2 regions of the Globicatella sp. PHS-GS-PNBC-21-1553 genome follow, and region 1 is predicted to be linked to the other one. Evidence: a T-box and tRNA genes for the amino acid it is inferred to sense, from the RefSeq annotation. Region 1 holds a T-box; the other holds one or more tRNA genes.
What was found. The T-box of region 1 lies ahead of leuS (leucine--tRNA ligase). A T-box ahead of a tRNA ligase gene usually reads a tRNA of that ligase, here a tRNA-Leu.
Positions count from the first base shown of each region.

Region 2: it has a tRNA-Leu gene. The T-box ahead of leuS (leucine--tRNA ligase) is inferred to sense a tRNA for this amino acid. The anticodon was not compared.

Region 1 covers NZ_CP085470.1:1,704,251-1,709,718, forward strand. Annotated here, with positions in the region: gene LB888_RS08265 (glucosaminidase domain-containing protein) at 1-975, shown strand, start outside; tRNA gene LB888_RS08270 (tRNA-Met) at 1,241-1,313, shown strand; tRNA gene LB888_RS08275 (tRNA-Asp) at 1,316-1,388, shown strand; tRNA gene LB888_RS08280 (tRNA-Gly) at 1,394-1,464, shown strand; T-box leader at 1,554-1,774, shown strand; gene leuS (leucine--tRNA ligase) at 1,843-4,251, shown strand; gene LB888_RS08290 (oligosaccharide flippase family protein) at 4,266-5,468, shown strand, end outside.
Region 2 covers NZ_CP085470.1:1,094,842-1,100,309, reverse strand. Annotated here, with positions in the region: gene LB888_RS05210 (ATP-dependent Clp protease ATP-binding subunit) at 1-96, opposite strand, end outside; gene LB888_RS05205 (CtsR family transcriptional regulator) at 110-577, opposite strand; gene LB888_RS05200 (ECF transporter S component) at 682-1,230, opposite strand; tRNA gene LB888_RS05195 (tRNA-Leu) at 1,907-1,992, opposite strand; tRNA gene LB888_RS05190 (tRNA-Thr) at 2,030-2,102, opposite strand; gene msrA (peptide-methionine (S)-S-oxide reductase MsrA) at 2,184-2,705, opposite strand; gene LB888_RS05180 (hypothetical protein) at 2,717-2,899, opposite strand; gene LB888_RS05175 (hypothetical protein) at 2,911-3,108, opposite strand; gene LB888_RS05170 (D-alanyl-D-alanine carboxypeptidase family protein) at 3,105-4,028, opposite strand; gene LB888_RS05165 (HAMP domain-containing sensor histidine kinase) at 4,029-5,114, opposite strand; gene LB888_RS05160 (response regulator transcription factor) at 5,167-5,468, opposite strand, start outside.

The sequences.
Region 1 (5,468 bases):
GAGGAAGAAGTAATGTGGAAATATCCAAAAATTAAAGTATTAGATTTGTTTAGTAAATACACTGGTATTAATGGTAATCCAGTTGGACTGATTTATCATAATGATGCCGGCTCTCCGACAGGTTTGGGGTATGAAAATTGGCTTAGAAACTCAAGAGCAAATTCAGAAGCAAATGCAGCGATAGGTTTTGCTCATGAGTACACTTCAGAAGGGGAAATTTTACAAGTACAACCATTAAATGCGCCAGCTTGGGCAGCAGCTAACAGCTACTATAATAACAATTTTATGCACATTGAAATCTGTCAACAGCTATCAGTTAATGATGAAAAGTTTAAACAAAATGAGGAACAAGCTTTTATGCGAGGAGCTGAATTGTGTCATAAGTACGGTATTAAACCAGATAAAGCTACAATTAAACTTCATAGACAAGTGTCAAATAGAGGAACAGAATGTCCTAAGCGATCAGCTCAATTGCACGGTGGTTATGATAAAGTGCAAGAACATTTTATCGCACGTACGAAATATTACATGTCGCTGGGTAAAACTATGAAGGAAATGATTGATAAGTTAAATGGTGGGGCAAAAGTAGTTAGCGATAGTCGATATATCGAGTTAAGACCTTATTCTAGCAACGCTAAGGCTTTTGATAAGTTAGAAGTTGGCCAAAAGGTTACAATTCGTAAAGGACAGACGTTCTGGTATGATCCTCAAACTGGTAAAGGAATTAAACCAAGTGGAGACTTTACTGGAGATACCGATATCATTGAACGTGTAATGAACGTTGAAGTAGGTTATTCAAGAAGAGCTTATCTTCTAAAAGGTAAGTATTCATGGATTCTTGAGCAAGACTTGGTTGAGGCACGTAAATCATGGGAATCTGTGAAGGTTGATGATGAAGTACAGCCAACCATTCCTAAAGGTAAAGATTATGCATTTATTGATGGAAAATATTATGATGTGAGTTTAAGAAAGTAAAAAAATAAAAAAGAAAGGGATACTATATGTAGTGGTATATATCCTAAAGAGCCTACTCCGATATGGGGTAGGCTTATTTTTTGTGCAAAAAACAATCTAGTTAGGTGTGAAATAAATTAATTTTAAATTAGGGGTTTACAAAGTATACACTTATGATGTATACTAGCTTTTGTAATTAATTTTGCAGTAATTTTGCAATGAGGTTGTGAGATACTTGATAAATCAACAAAGTATAATCCCACATCCTCCTTATATATAATATTATCGCGGGGTGGAGAAGCTGGCATCTCGTCGGGCTCATAACCCGAAGGTCGTAGGTTCGAATCCTACCCCCGCAATTGGTTCCGTGGTGTAGGGGTTAACATGCCTGCCTGTCACGCAGGAGATCGCGGGTTCAAATCCCGTCGGGACCGTCGATGCGGGTGTAGTTTAGTGGTAAAACTACAGCCTTCCAAGCTGTTGTCGCGAGTTCGATTCTCGTCACCCGCTTCACGACTCACTTCGGTGAGTCTTTTTTTATGTCTTTGTCATTGTTTAGCGTTGAATAAACAAGGTATTTGTGGCATAATAATATTAATATTGAATCAATGATTAGAATTAGTAGATAAGTAAAATCATCAGAGAGCTTGTGGTCGGTGTGAACAAGTGATTAAGTTTATCGAACTCATCTCAATCGATGTTTATCTGAATAAAGTAAGATAAGCCGTATAATCTGCGTTAAAGATTTGAGGCATAATGTATTTATTAAACTTTTCATTATGCAAAAATAGGTGGTACCGCGCTATTTGGCGCCCTATAGCAAGGTCTTTTTGTCTTGTTATAGGGCTTTTATTTTTATTTAGATTATTTTGTTTTTAGGAGGAAATTATGGTTTATCAACATCGTATTATTGAAAAGAAATGGCAAGATTATTGGGATAAACACGAAACATTTAAAACGACCGAACGTGAAGGACATCCTAAATTCTATGCCTTAGATATGTTTCCATATCCGTCAGGACAAGGATTACATGTAGGACATCCTGAAGGTTACACAGCTACTGACGCGATTAGTCGTATGAAACGTGCACAAGGATTTGATGTGTTACATCCTATGGGGTGGGATGCCTTTGGTTTACCTGCCGAACAATATGCATTAGATACAGGAAATGATCCAGCTGAATTTACTGAAAAAAACATTTCAAATTTTAAGCGTCAAATTAAATCTTTAGGATTCAGTTATGATTGGAATCGTGAAATTAATACAACAGATCCACATTATTATAAATGGACCCAATGGATTTTTTCTGAATTATATAAACGTGGTCTTGCTTATGAACAAGAAGTGGCGGTGAATTGGTGTCCAGCTTTAGGAACAGTTTTAGCTAATGAAGAAGTTATAGATGGTGTCAGCGAACGAGGTGGTCATCCTGTTTATCGTCGTCCAATGCGTCAATGGGTATTGAAAATTACGGCTTATGCTGAAAGATTGTTAGAGGATTTAGAGTTAGTTGATTGGCCAGAAAGTATTAAGGCGATGCAACGTAATTGGATTGGAAAATCGGAAGGGGCAATGGTTACCTTTAAGATTAAAGATTCTGATCATGAGTTCAAAATTTATACCACACGTCCAGATACATTATTTGGGGCAAGTTATACTGTTTTAGCACCTGAACATGAATTGGTTAAATTAATTACTACTCCCGAACAACAAGAAGCAGTTGAAGCCTATGTTAAAGAAGTTGAAACTAAGAGCGAATTAGATCGTACATCATTAAATAAAGACAAAACAGGAGTCTTTACTGGAGCTTACGCCATCAATCCTGTAAATGGACAAGAGATTCCTATTTGGGTAGCAGATTATGTTTTATCAAGTTATGGGACGGGAGCTGTAATGGCGGTGCCGGCTCATGATGAACGTGACTTTGAATTTGCAACGAAACATCAATTACCTATTACACGAGTAGTTGAAGGTGGCGATTTACCATTTGTCGAGAATGGTGTGCATATTGAGTCTGACTTTATTAATGGACTTGAAAATGAAGCAGCTATTAAGAAAATGATTGAGTGGTTAGAAGCTGAAGGGGTTGGCGAACACCAAGTCAATTATCGCCTACGTGATTGGTTATTCTCTCGTCAACGCTATTGGGGTGAACCGATTCCGGTTATTCATTGGGAAGATGGTACGACCACTTTAGTTCCTGAAGAAGAATTACCAGTGATGTTACCGAAGACTGATGAAATTAAGCCTTCAGGTACTGGCGAATCGCCGCTAGCTAAAATTGAAGAATGGGTCAATGTGGTCGATCCTGAAACAGGGATGAAAGGTAAACGTGAAACACATACCATGCCACAATGGGCTGGTAGCTCTTGGTATTTCTTACGTTACATTGATCCAACAAATGAAGAAGCGATTGCTTCCCCAGAAAAATTAGCAAAATGGATGCCAGTGGACTTATATATTGGTGGTGCAGAGCATGCCGTGTTACACTTATTATATGCACGCTTCTGGCACAAATTCCTATACGATTTAGGTATTGTTCAAACTAAAGAACCTTTCCAAAAATTATTTAATCAAGGTATGATTTTAGGGGCAAACAATGAAAAAATGTCTAAATCAAAAGGGAATGTTGTTAACCCAGATGATGTTGTCAATGAATTTGGTGCTGATACTTTACGTGTATATGAAATGTTTATGGGACCATTAGATGCTTCGATTGCTTGGAGCGAAAAAGGCTTAGAAGGTAGTCGACGTTTCTTAGATCGTGTCTATCGTTTAATAATCGATGAAGCAACCGGTGAAGTAAAATCAACTGTCAAAGATGAAGCAAATGAAGACTTAGTACGTGTTTATCACCAAACGGTTAAAAAGGTAACCGAAGACTTTGAAAACTTACATTTTAATACTGCAATTTCACAAATGATGATTTTCTTAAATGCAGCTAAAGACCAGCAAGTATTACCTTTAGCCTATGCGAAAGGATTCATTCAATTATTAGCACCTTTAGCACCTCATTTAATGGAAGAGATTTGGGAAAAATTAGGTGGAACAGAAAGTATTCAACATGCTGAATGGCCTACCTTTGATGAAGCTTTAACCGTTGAATCGCAAGTTGAAATTGTCATTCAAATTAATGGTAAATTGAAACAAAAAATGATGGTAGAGGTTGATTTATCTCCATCAGAATTAGAAGCAGTTGCCTTAGCAGATGAACAGATTAAGTTGGCCATTGAAGGAAAAACAGTACGTAAAGTGATTGCAGTACCTAATCGATTAGTAAATATCGTAGCAAATTAAAAGGAGCCAATGATATGACAGACAATAATCGTCAAAATCGTTCTTATTCTAATATTGATTTAGAAGAGACGATTCAGTTTACACAGGAAGACTTAAGTAGGCTGAGACGCCCGAATCGTCAACCAATTGATGGTGATTATTTTACTGAACAAATAAGCGGTAATGAGCGTCCAGTTGAGGCAAATGAGTCACAACAAAGCAATGGTTTTAACGCAGTTTCTAATGAGTCACAAGCTGATGAAGGAAGTGAACAGCAAGCAGCTGATCATGATGTTTATTCAAAGCCCAATCGTCAAATGAGTTCTAATGCTGAACGACCAAAAGAATTTCAATCTTATCCTAATGAAACAGTAATCGAAGATTATCCTGACTTTACTACACAAGATTATCATCATTCGAATACTGGCAATACGGAGGATAATACTGAAGCTTCTTCAAATGAACAGTTTAATTTTAATGAAGTGAATTATCAGCAACCTCAAATCGATGATTCTTATCCTATTGAACCTGATGAGGTGGTAATCGATTCAGATATAGATTTCAAAGAACCAACTACTACCGATGATCAGTTTGAAGCAGCTAAAAAGGCTAATCATCATGATTCTTCTGAGGAACCAGAAGAGAATCCATTTGTTTATAAATCAAGAACCCAAAAACTACGTGAACAATATGAAGCAGAAAAAGAAAGGGAACAGCAAGCGATTCGTGAACGTCGTGAAAAATTAATCAAAAAGTTTGAAGACACCTACGAACCGGTTTACGATGAAAATAATCTTTCGACCTTTGATCAATACAATCAGTTTGAACAAGATAGAGCAAAAGCCACTGAGGAAGCAATGCCAACGTCATCAATCAAGACGAATAAAGAGCAACAGGTAGTTCAATCAGCGAATAATCAAGTAAATATGGAACAATCTCCGATTTCAGAACTTTCGTTTACCGGTTTCCTCGGTCACATTAAAGATTCTATTGCCCATAAATTCAGTCAAAATGATGAAGAGGTGTCTCAGCTTAACGAGGCAACCGAAGAAAATGAAAGAAGAGCATTGCAATCGCAGAATCAACGCATTACTCAGCAGACTAAAATAAACCATTCCTCTGAAAAAGGAGGTCTATTTGAAAGCGATAGCCAAGTAACTGCAAGTGTAGCAAGTAATCCATCTAATGATTCATTCAATGACAATAGAACAAATGACACTGAAGACGTTGAAGCATCG
Region 2 (5,468 bases), 610 kb from region 1:
TTCTGTGCCGACTGCTTGATGTTGCATATAATAGGATTGTTCTGCAGCATAAATCATCGCTTGTCGTGCACTTTCTGTAAATAGTTCTTCAAACATTTTTATTCACCTCTTATTCGTATGTATAACGGAGTTGGTATAGAAAAGTTTTAAGTAATTGAGCTCTCGCAATTTGTTCTTCCTCCGTTATTGTTTGTAAAACAGCTTTTTCAATTACAGATAAAATCAAAGCAGCTTCCCTTTGAGTTATAATCTTTCTTTCTGTTAAAGTTTCGATGATATTGATCCCGTTTCGCTGACTTATCTGATTGCCAATTAAATCAATCATTTGATCGATTTCGTCTACTTCATCTACCAGATGGACTTTCAGTATTCGGATATAGCCTCCGCCACCTCTTTTACTTTCCACTAGGTATCCATGTTCTTGTGTAAAACGAGTATTAATAACATAGTTTATTTGCGAAGGCACACAATCAAATCGATCGGCAATGTCACTTCGCTTGATTTCAAGATGTTCTTGATTTTCCAAATACGCTTTTAAATACGCTTCAATAATATCCGTCATATTTCGTTGGGTCACAGTCTCGCCTCCTTTAACATTGACTTTCTTTGACCATTATACAATAATAATTCCACTTTGAAAAGAGGAACGACTTAAAACCTTATATTTCGATCCTTATTTAGCTAATTTTGTTTTAATTCTTGATAATTGACCGCATATCGTTGGAATAATTTATTCAACAATGGAAATAATAAGATAAAAAATACCACATTACCAGCTGAATGAGCCAAATCAAAAGGTAAACCATTTAAATAATAAACCCAAAAGTTTTCTACTTGTATTAAAAAAGTCCACAACCACGAAATACTAAAACCAAATAATATACCTGCAATACCGGTAACTACTGCTCGACTACCAAATAATATATAATCACTTTTTACCATTTTCTCTAATAATCTATTGCTGAAGTAGACAAAAATAACGACGATAAGATAACTTATAATTTGTAACACGACCCATGGACCCATTCCCAAAATGAGATTTGAAACTAGCATCGTCAAAGATGATACGATAACGCCATCTTTAAAACCTAATAAAATGGTCACAATTGCGATAATAGCTGTAACGGGTTGTATATTCGGTATGAATGCAAAGAAAATTCTCCCCACCACACATAATGTTGTTAATAGAGCAACTTGCGTAATCCATAATGTAAAACTTTTTTGTCTCACCAATTTATTCCCACTCCTTACGACATTCGAAAATGCTTTTATCTATTTATATTCACTCACTATTATACCCGGAAACAAAGTCATTGAGTTCAAATTTTAAATAGATACACAATTATTTGGTGATTATAACGGGAGTGGGCAAGAAGTAAAAAGTTAAATAATTTCACTTCTTCTGTCCACCTCCGCACAGTTGGGAGGGGACCAGATGTAGAAAATTGAATGATTTTCACTTCGTCTGTCCACCCCCGCACAGTTGGGAGTAGACCAGAAGTAGAAAATCGAATGATTTTCGCTTCGTCGGCCTACCCCCGCACAGTTGAGTAGGCCTCAAACAAGTCGAAAGACGCAGGTTGAGACCACTCAACCACTGCGCTTTTAATTTATGAATCATAACTTGATTGAGTTTACCAAATTTATCTTTAACCTCATTAAGACGCAGTTTGAGGCCACTCAACCACTGCGCTTTTAATTACCGAACAATAATCTTGACTAAAATTTATTAAGTTTAAGTCCAGCCTCATGAGCAGTCACATAAGAACTACTTTACATAATGACTACTAATAATTGAATAACTGACCAGAGAAAGAGTTGTTTTATTAGTACCTAGCCAAAAAAAGACCCCAGTTGCTACTACAACTGAAGTCTAAGAAACACTGACAGATCAATGTTTAAATTATGCCGAGGACCGGAATCGAACCGGTACGGGTATCACTACCCGCAGGATTTTAAGTCCTGTGCGTCTGCCAGTTCCGCCACCCCGGCAAAGGACATTTTGGAACCATTGATTATTATTAATCAATGCCGGCTAAAGGACTTGAACCCTCGACCCTCTGATTACAAATCAGATGCTCTACCAACTGAGCTAAGCCGGCCTGTGAATGTGATTCACAACATGATTAATAATACCTTATTTACATCTATATTGTCAATACAAATTATGACATTTTTACGAATTATTGCTGAAATCTCTCAATAAATTGGTCTCTTCCGGAACCTTGTCGATACCGTTGATAATGAGTCGGATTTTTCTTATAAAAATCCTGATGATAATCTTCAGCAACAAAAAATTCTGTTGCTTCAGTAATCGGTACTACAATTGGTTTTGAAAATCGTTGACTCAAATCTAAATGTTCTTTGGATTGTTCAGCTAATTCTTTTTGTTCAGGAGTAGTATAAAATATTTCTGGTCGATACGAAGAGCCGCGATCAACAAATTGTCCTGCTAAATCCGTAGGATCAATGACAGACCAGTATACTTCTAATAGCTTTTGATAAGAAATTATCGCTGGATCATAGGTAATTTTTACCGCTTCAGTATGGCCAGTCATTCCTGTTTTTACTTGTTCATAACTTGGATTCAAAACATGACCACCTGTATAACCTGATTCAACTGAAATAACCCCTGGCCACTGATCAAATGGATGGACCATGCACCAGAAACAACCACCTGCAAAAATAGAAACTTCTTGACTCATCTATATCACCTCTAATTAAATATGTTAGTAAAAAATTTTCGAATTGCTTCGATTATCGTTATAATAAATCTCATTACTGATTGTAAAAATTTTCCAAAAATAGATTTTTCAGGTATCGATTCATTCGCCACTACCTGTACTTCACTGTTTTGAGCCGTTGGTAGGTACTCAATGGCATAATGTTGAAAATCCATTTTTAATGTTCCTAAAAATCTCCTTTATCTATTGGAGCGGTTATATAATTTTGGTATCCAGTTTTCTCTTCATTGGGTATAAATTGATAATCAATGTTTAATTGATTATCGCCTTTTGGTACACTAAGTACGAAATCATCTGTATAAACAGAATGTATGACATCTCTTGTACCTCCATCTACATTTATAACAGGGATTTCATCGGTCAAACTCTCTTTTTTACAATAATCTTCGTATCAAAACTGCTCTTAGCATATTGAATCAATTGTTCAACAGGATAATAGGGGTCTTCTTGATTCTCTGACACACCGATTACTACCGCTAAATAGGTCGTCTCTTGATCACTGCTACTTATCACTTGATTATAGCCATTTTGGGGAGCATAGCCAATAAACATTCCATTGACTGACAGTTTGGTGTCTTTTAATAATGGATTATTGCTTGTTGTTTGAAAAGCATCATCTGTATCTGCTTTAAAATTTAATTCCTTAGTCGAGGCATATTCTAAATATTGTGGATAATCTTTGTATAATCTGAAAGCCACTGTTGTAATAGCCTCCGCACTCATTTTATTAGTTTGACCTTGATACTCTCCTACACCTGTCTCATAGTCATTAGGTAACCCCAAACTATCGACAAATTGATAATTTGAAAGTTGCCATTCACTTAACTTTTGTTCCATTAATTTTATAAAATCTGCTTCATTGGATGCAATTTTTTCAACTAGAGCCAACGCTGCACCATTCGCATTTTTTACTGCGATGGCCGTTATTAACTCTTCTACCGTATATGAAAAATCCTGTCTTAAAGGAACGTTCGGTATATCATAATCTTGACTGAGCTCATAAGCAGAATTAGAAATAGGGACTATATCCTCTAAATTAATTTTTTCTGTTTCAATTTGTTCAAAAACTATATATAGCAGTAATAATTTTGACAAGGATCCAATTTCTAAAAGATCTTCAGAATTTTTATTAAAGAGAACCTGCCCATTATCACCATTGACTAACATCATAGACTGAGCAGGTAAATTTTCAATATTTAATTCTTGAGCACTGACTAAACTATGCTTTGGTAGCACCAGTAATACAGATAATAATAAAATCAATATCTTATTAATCATCTTCATTTATAATCTACTCATCTCGATTCTAAATATCATTTCGTTATTCTCAATCATAGCATAAATGATACCATTATGTAACTCTACAATATTTCTAGCGATTCCTAAACCAAGACCCGTCCCAGGAATAGCAGAATTTCTTGAGGTATCTGCCCGATAACTTCTTCGGAAAACTTTTTCCAATTCTTCTAATTTTAGAAGCTCACCGTTATTGACTACATCCATAATGATCTGGTCATCATCTATTAGGTTAGCATTCATTTTTATTTTAGTGGCACCATGTCCATATTTTAGCGCATTTGATAATAAGTTATTAAATACTCGTGCCATTTTTTCTGGGTCAAAATGAACAATTAAGTTTTTAGGCATCACATTGATTTCAATTTCAATATTTTTTTCAGCTGCTTCTAATTCAAATTCTGCTGCCAGTTGTTCAAAGAAAAAATCTAGATGAACTTCTTCAGGGGTAACTTCATATGAAACTAATCTCGAAGCGGCGTAATCAAACAAATCATTGACCATCACTTGCATACTCATTGCTTTTTGATAAGCAATATGAGTATATTCTAGTAACTGTTCTTCTGATTGATACCGTTTGTTTTCAATTAAACCTAGATAGCCGATGATAGAGGTTAAAGGGGTTCTTAAATCATGACCCACATTGGCGATTAACTCATCTTTAGTCTTTTCTATTCGACGTTCTTCCTCCATCGCATGAACCGTACTATCTACCAAAGAATTAACACTCCGTACAATTTCTGATAATTCATCAACCTGCATATCTGGAATTCTTAATTGATAATTCCCTCTCGCAATATAAGTTAAGTATTCCAAAAGATGGTTCAAGTGGATAGTAGAAATCTTACGCTTCATCTGCCAATATGTCAGTCCTATTCCTAAAAAAATCATCACAACAGCAAAAGATTGTTTTGCTAATTCTAACTTTGCAGGAGTCCACTTAAAATATTCATAAGCAGTCATTTCTTCTTCGCCATACATACCTATAGGCAGGCTTAAGAACTCGATAAACAGGAGTGTGACACCCAAGTGTAAAAAGTAAAATACCCCCATGGTAAGTAAAATTTCTAACACTAATTCAACTATTTCGTGTCGTCGAAAATTTACTGTAGGTAGTTTGTCTTGACTATGCTTCAATTTTATACCCAACACCCCATACTGTGCGGATTACTTTTTCACCACCAGTCGCTTCCTCAATCTTATCTCTTAAGTGACTAACGTGAACCATAACCGTTTTGGCACTGACAACACTTTCTTGATTCCAAACAGCTTCAAAAATTTCATTCGCACTAAATACGCGATTAGGATGACTCGCTAATAAAAATAAAATTCCAAATTCTATTGCGGTAAGTTGAATTTGAACACCAGAAAGAGTTATAACTTCATGAGATTCCTTCTTAATTTCCAGTGGACCGACCATAAGGGTGT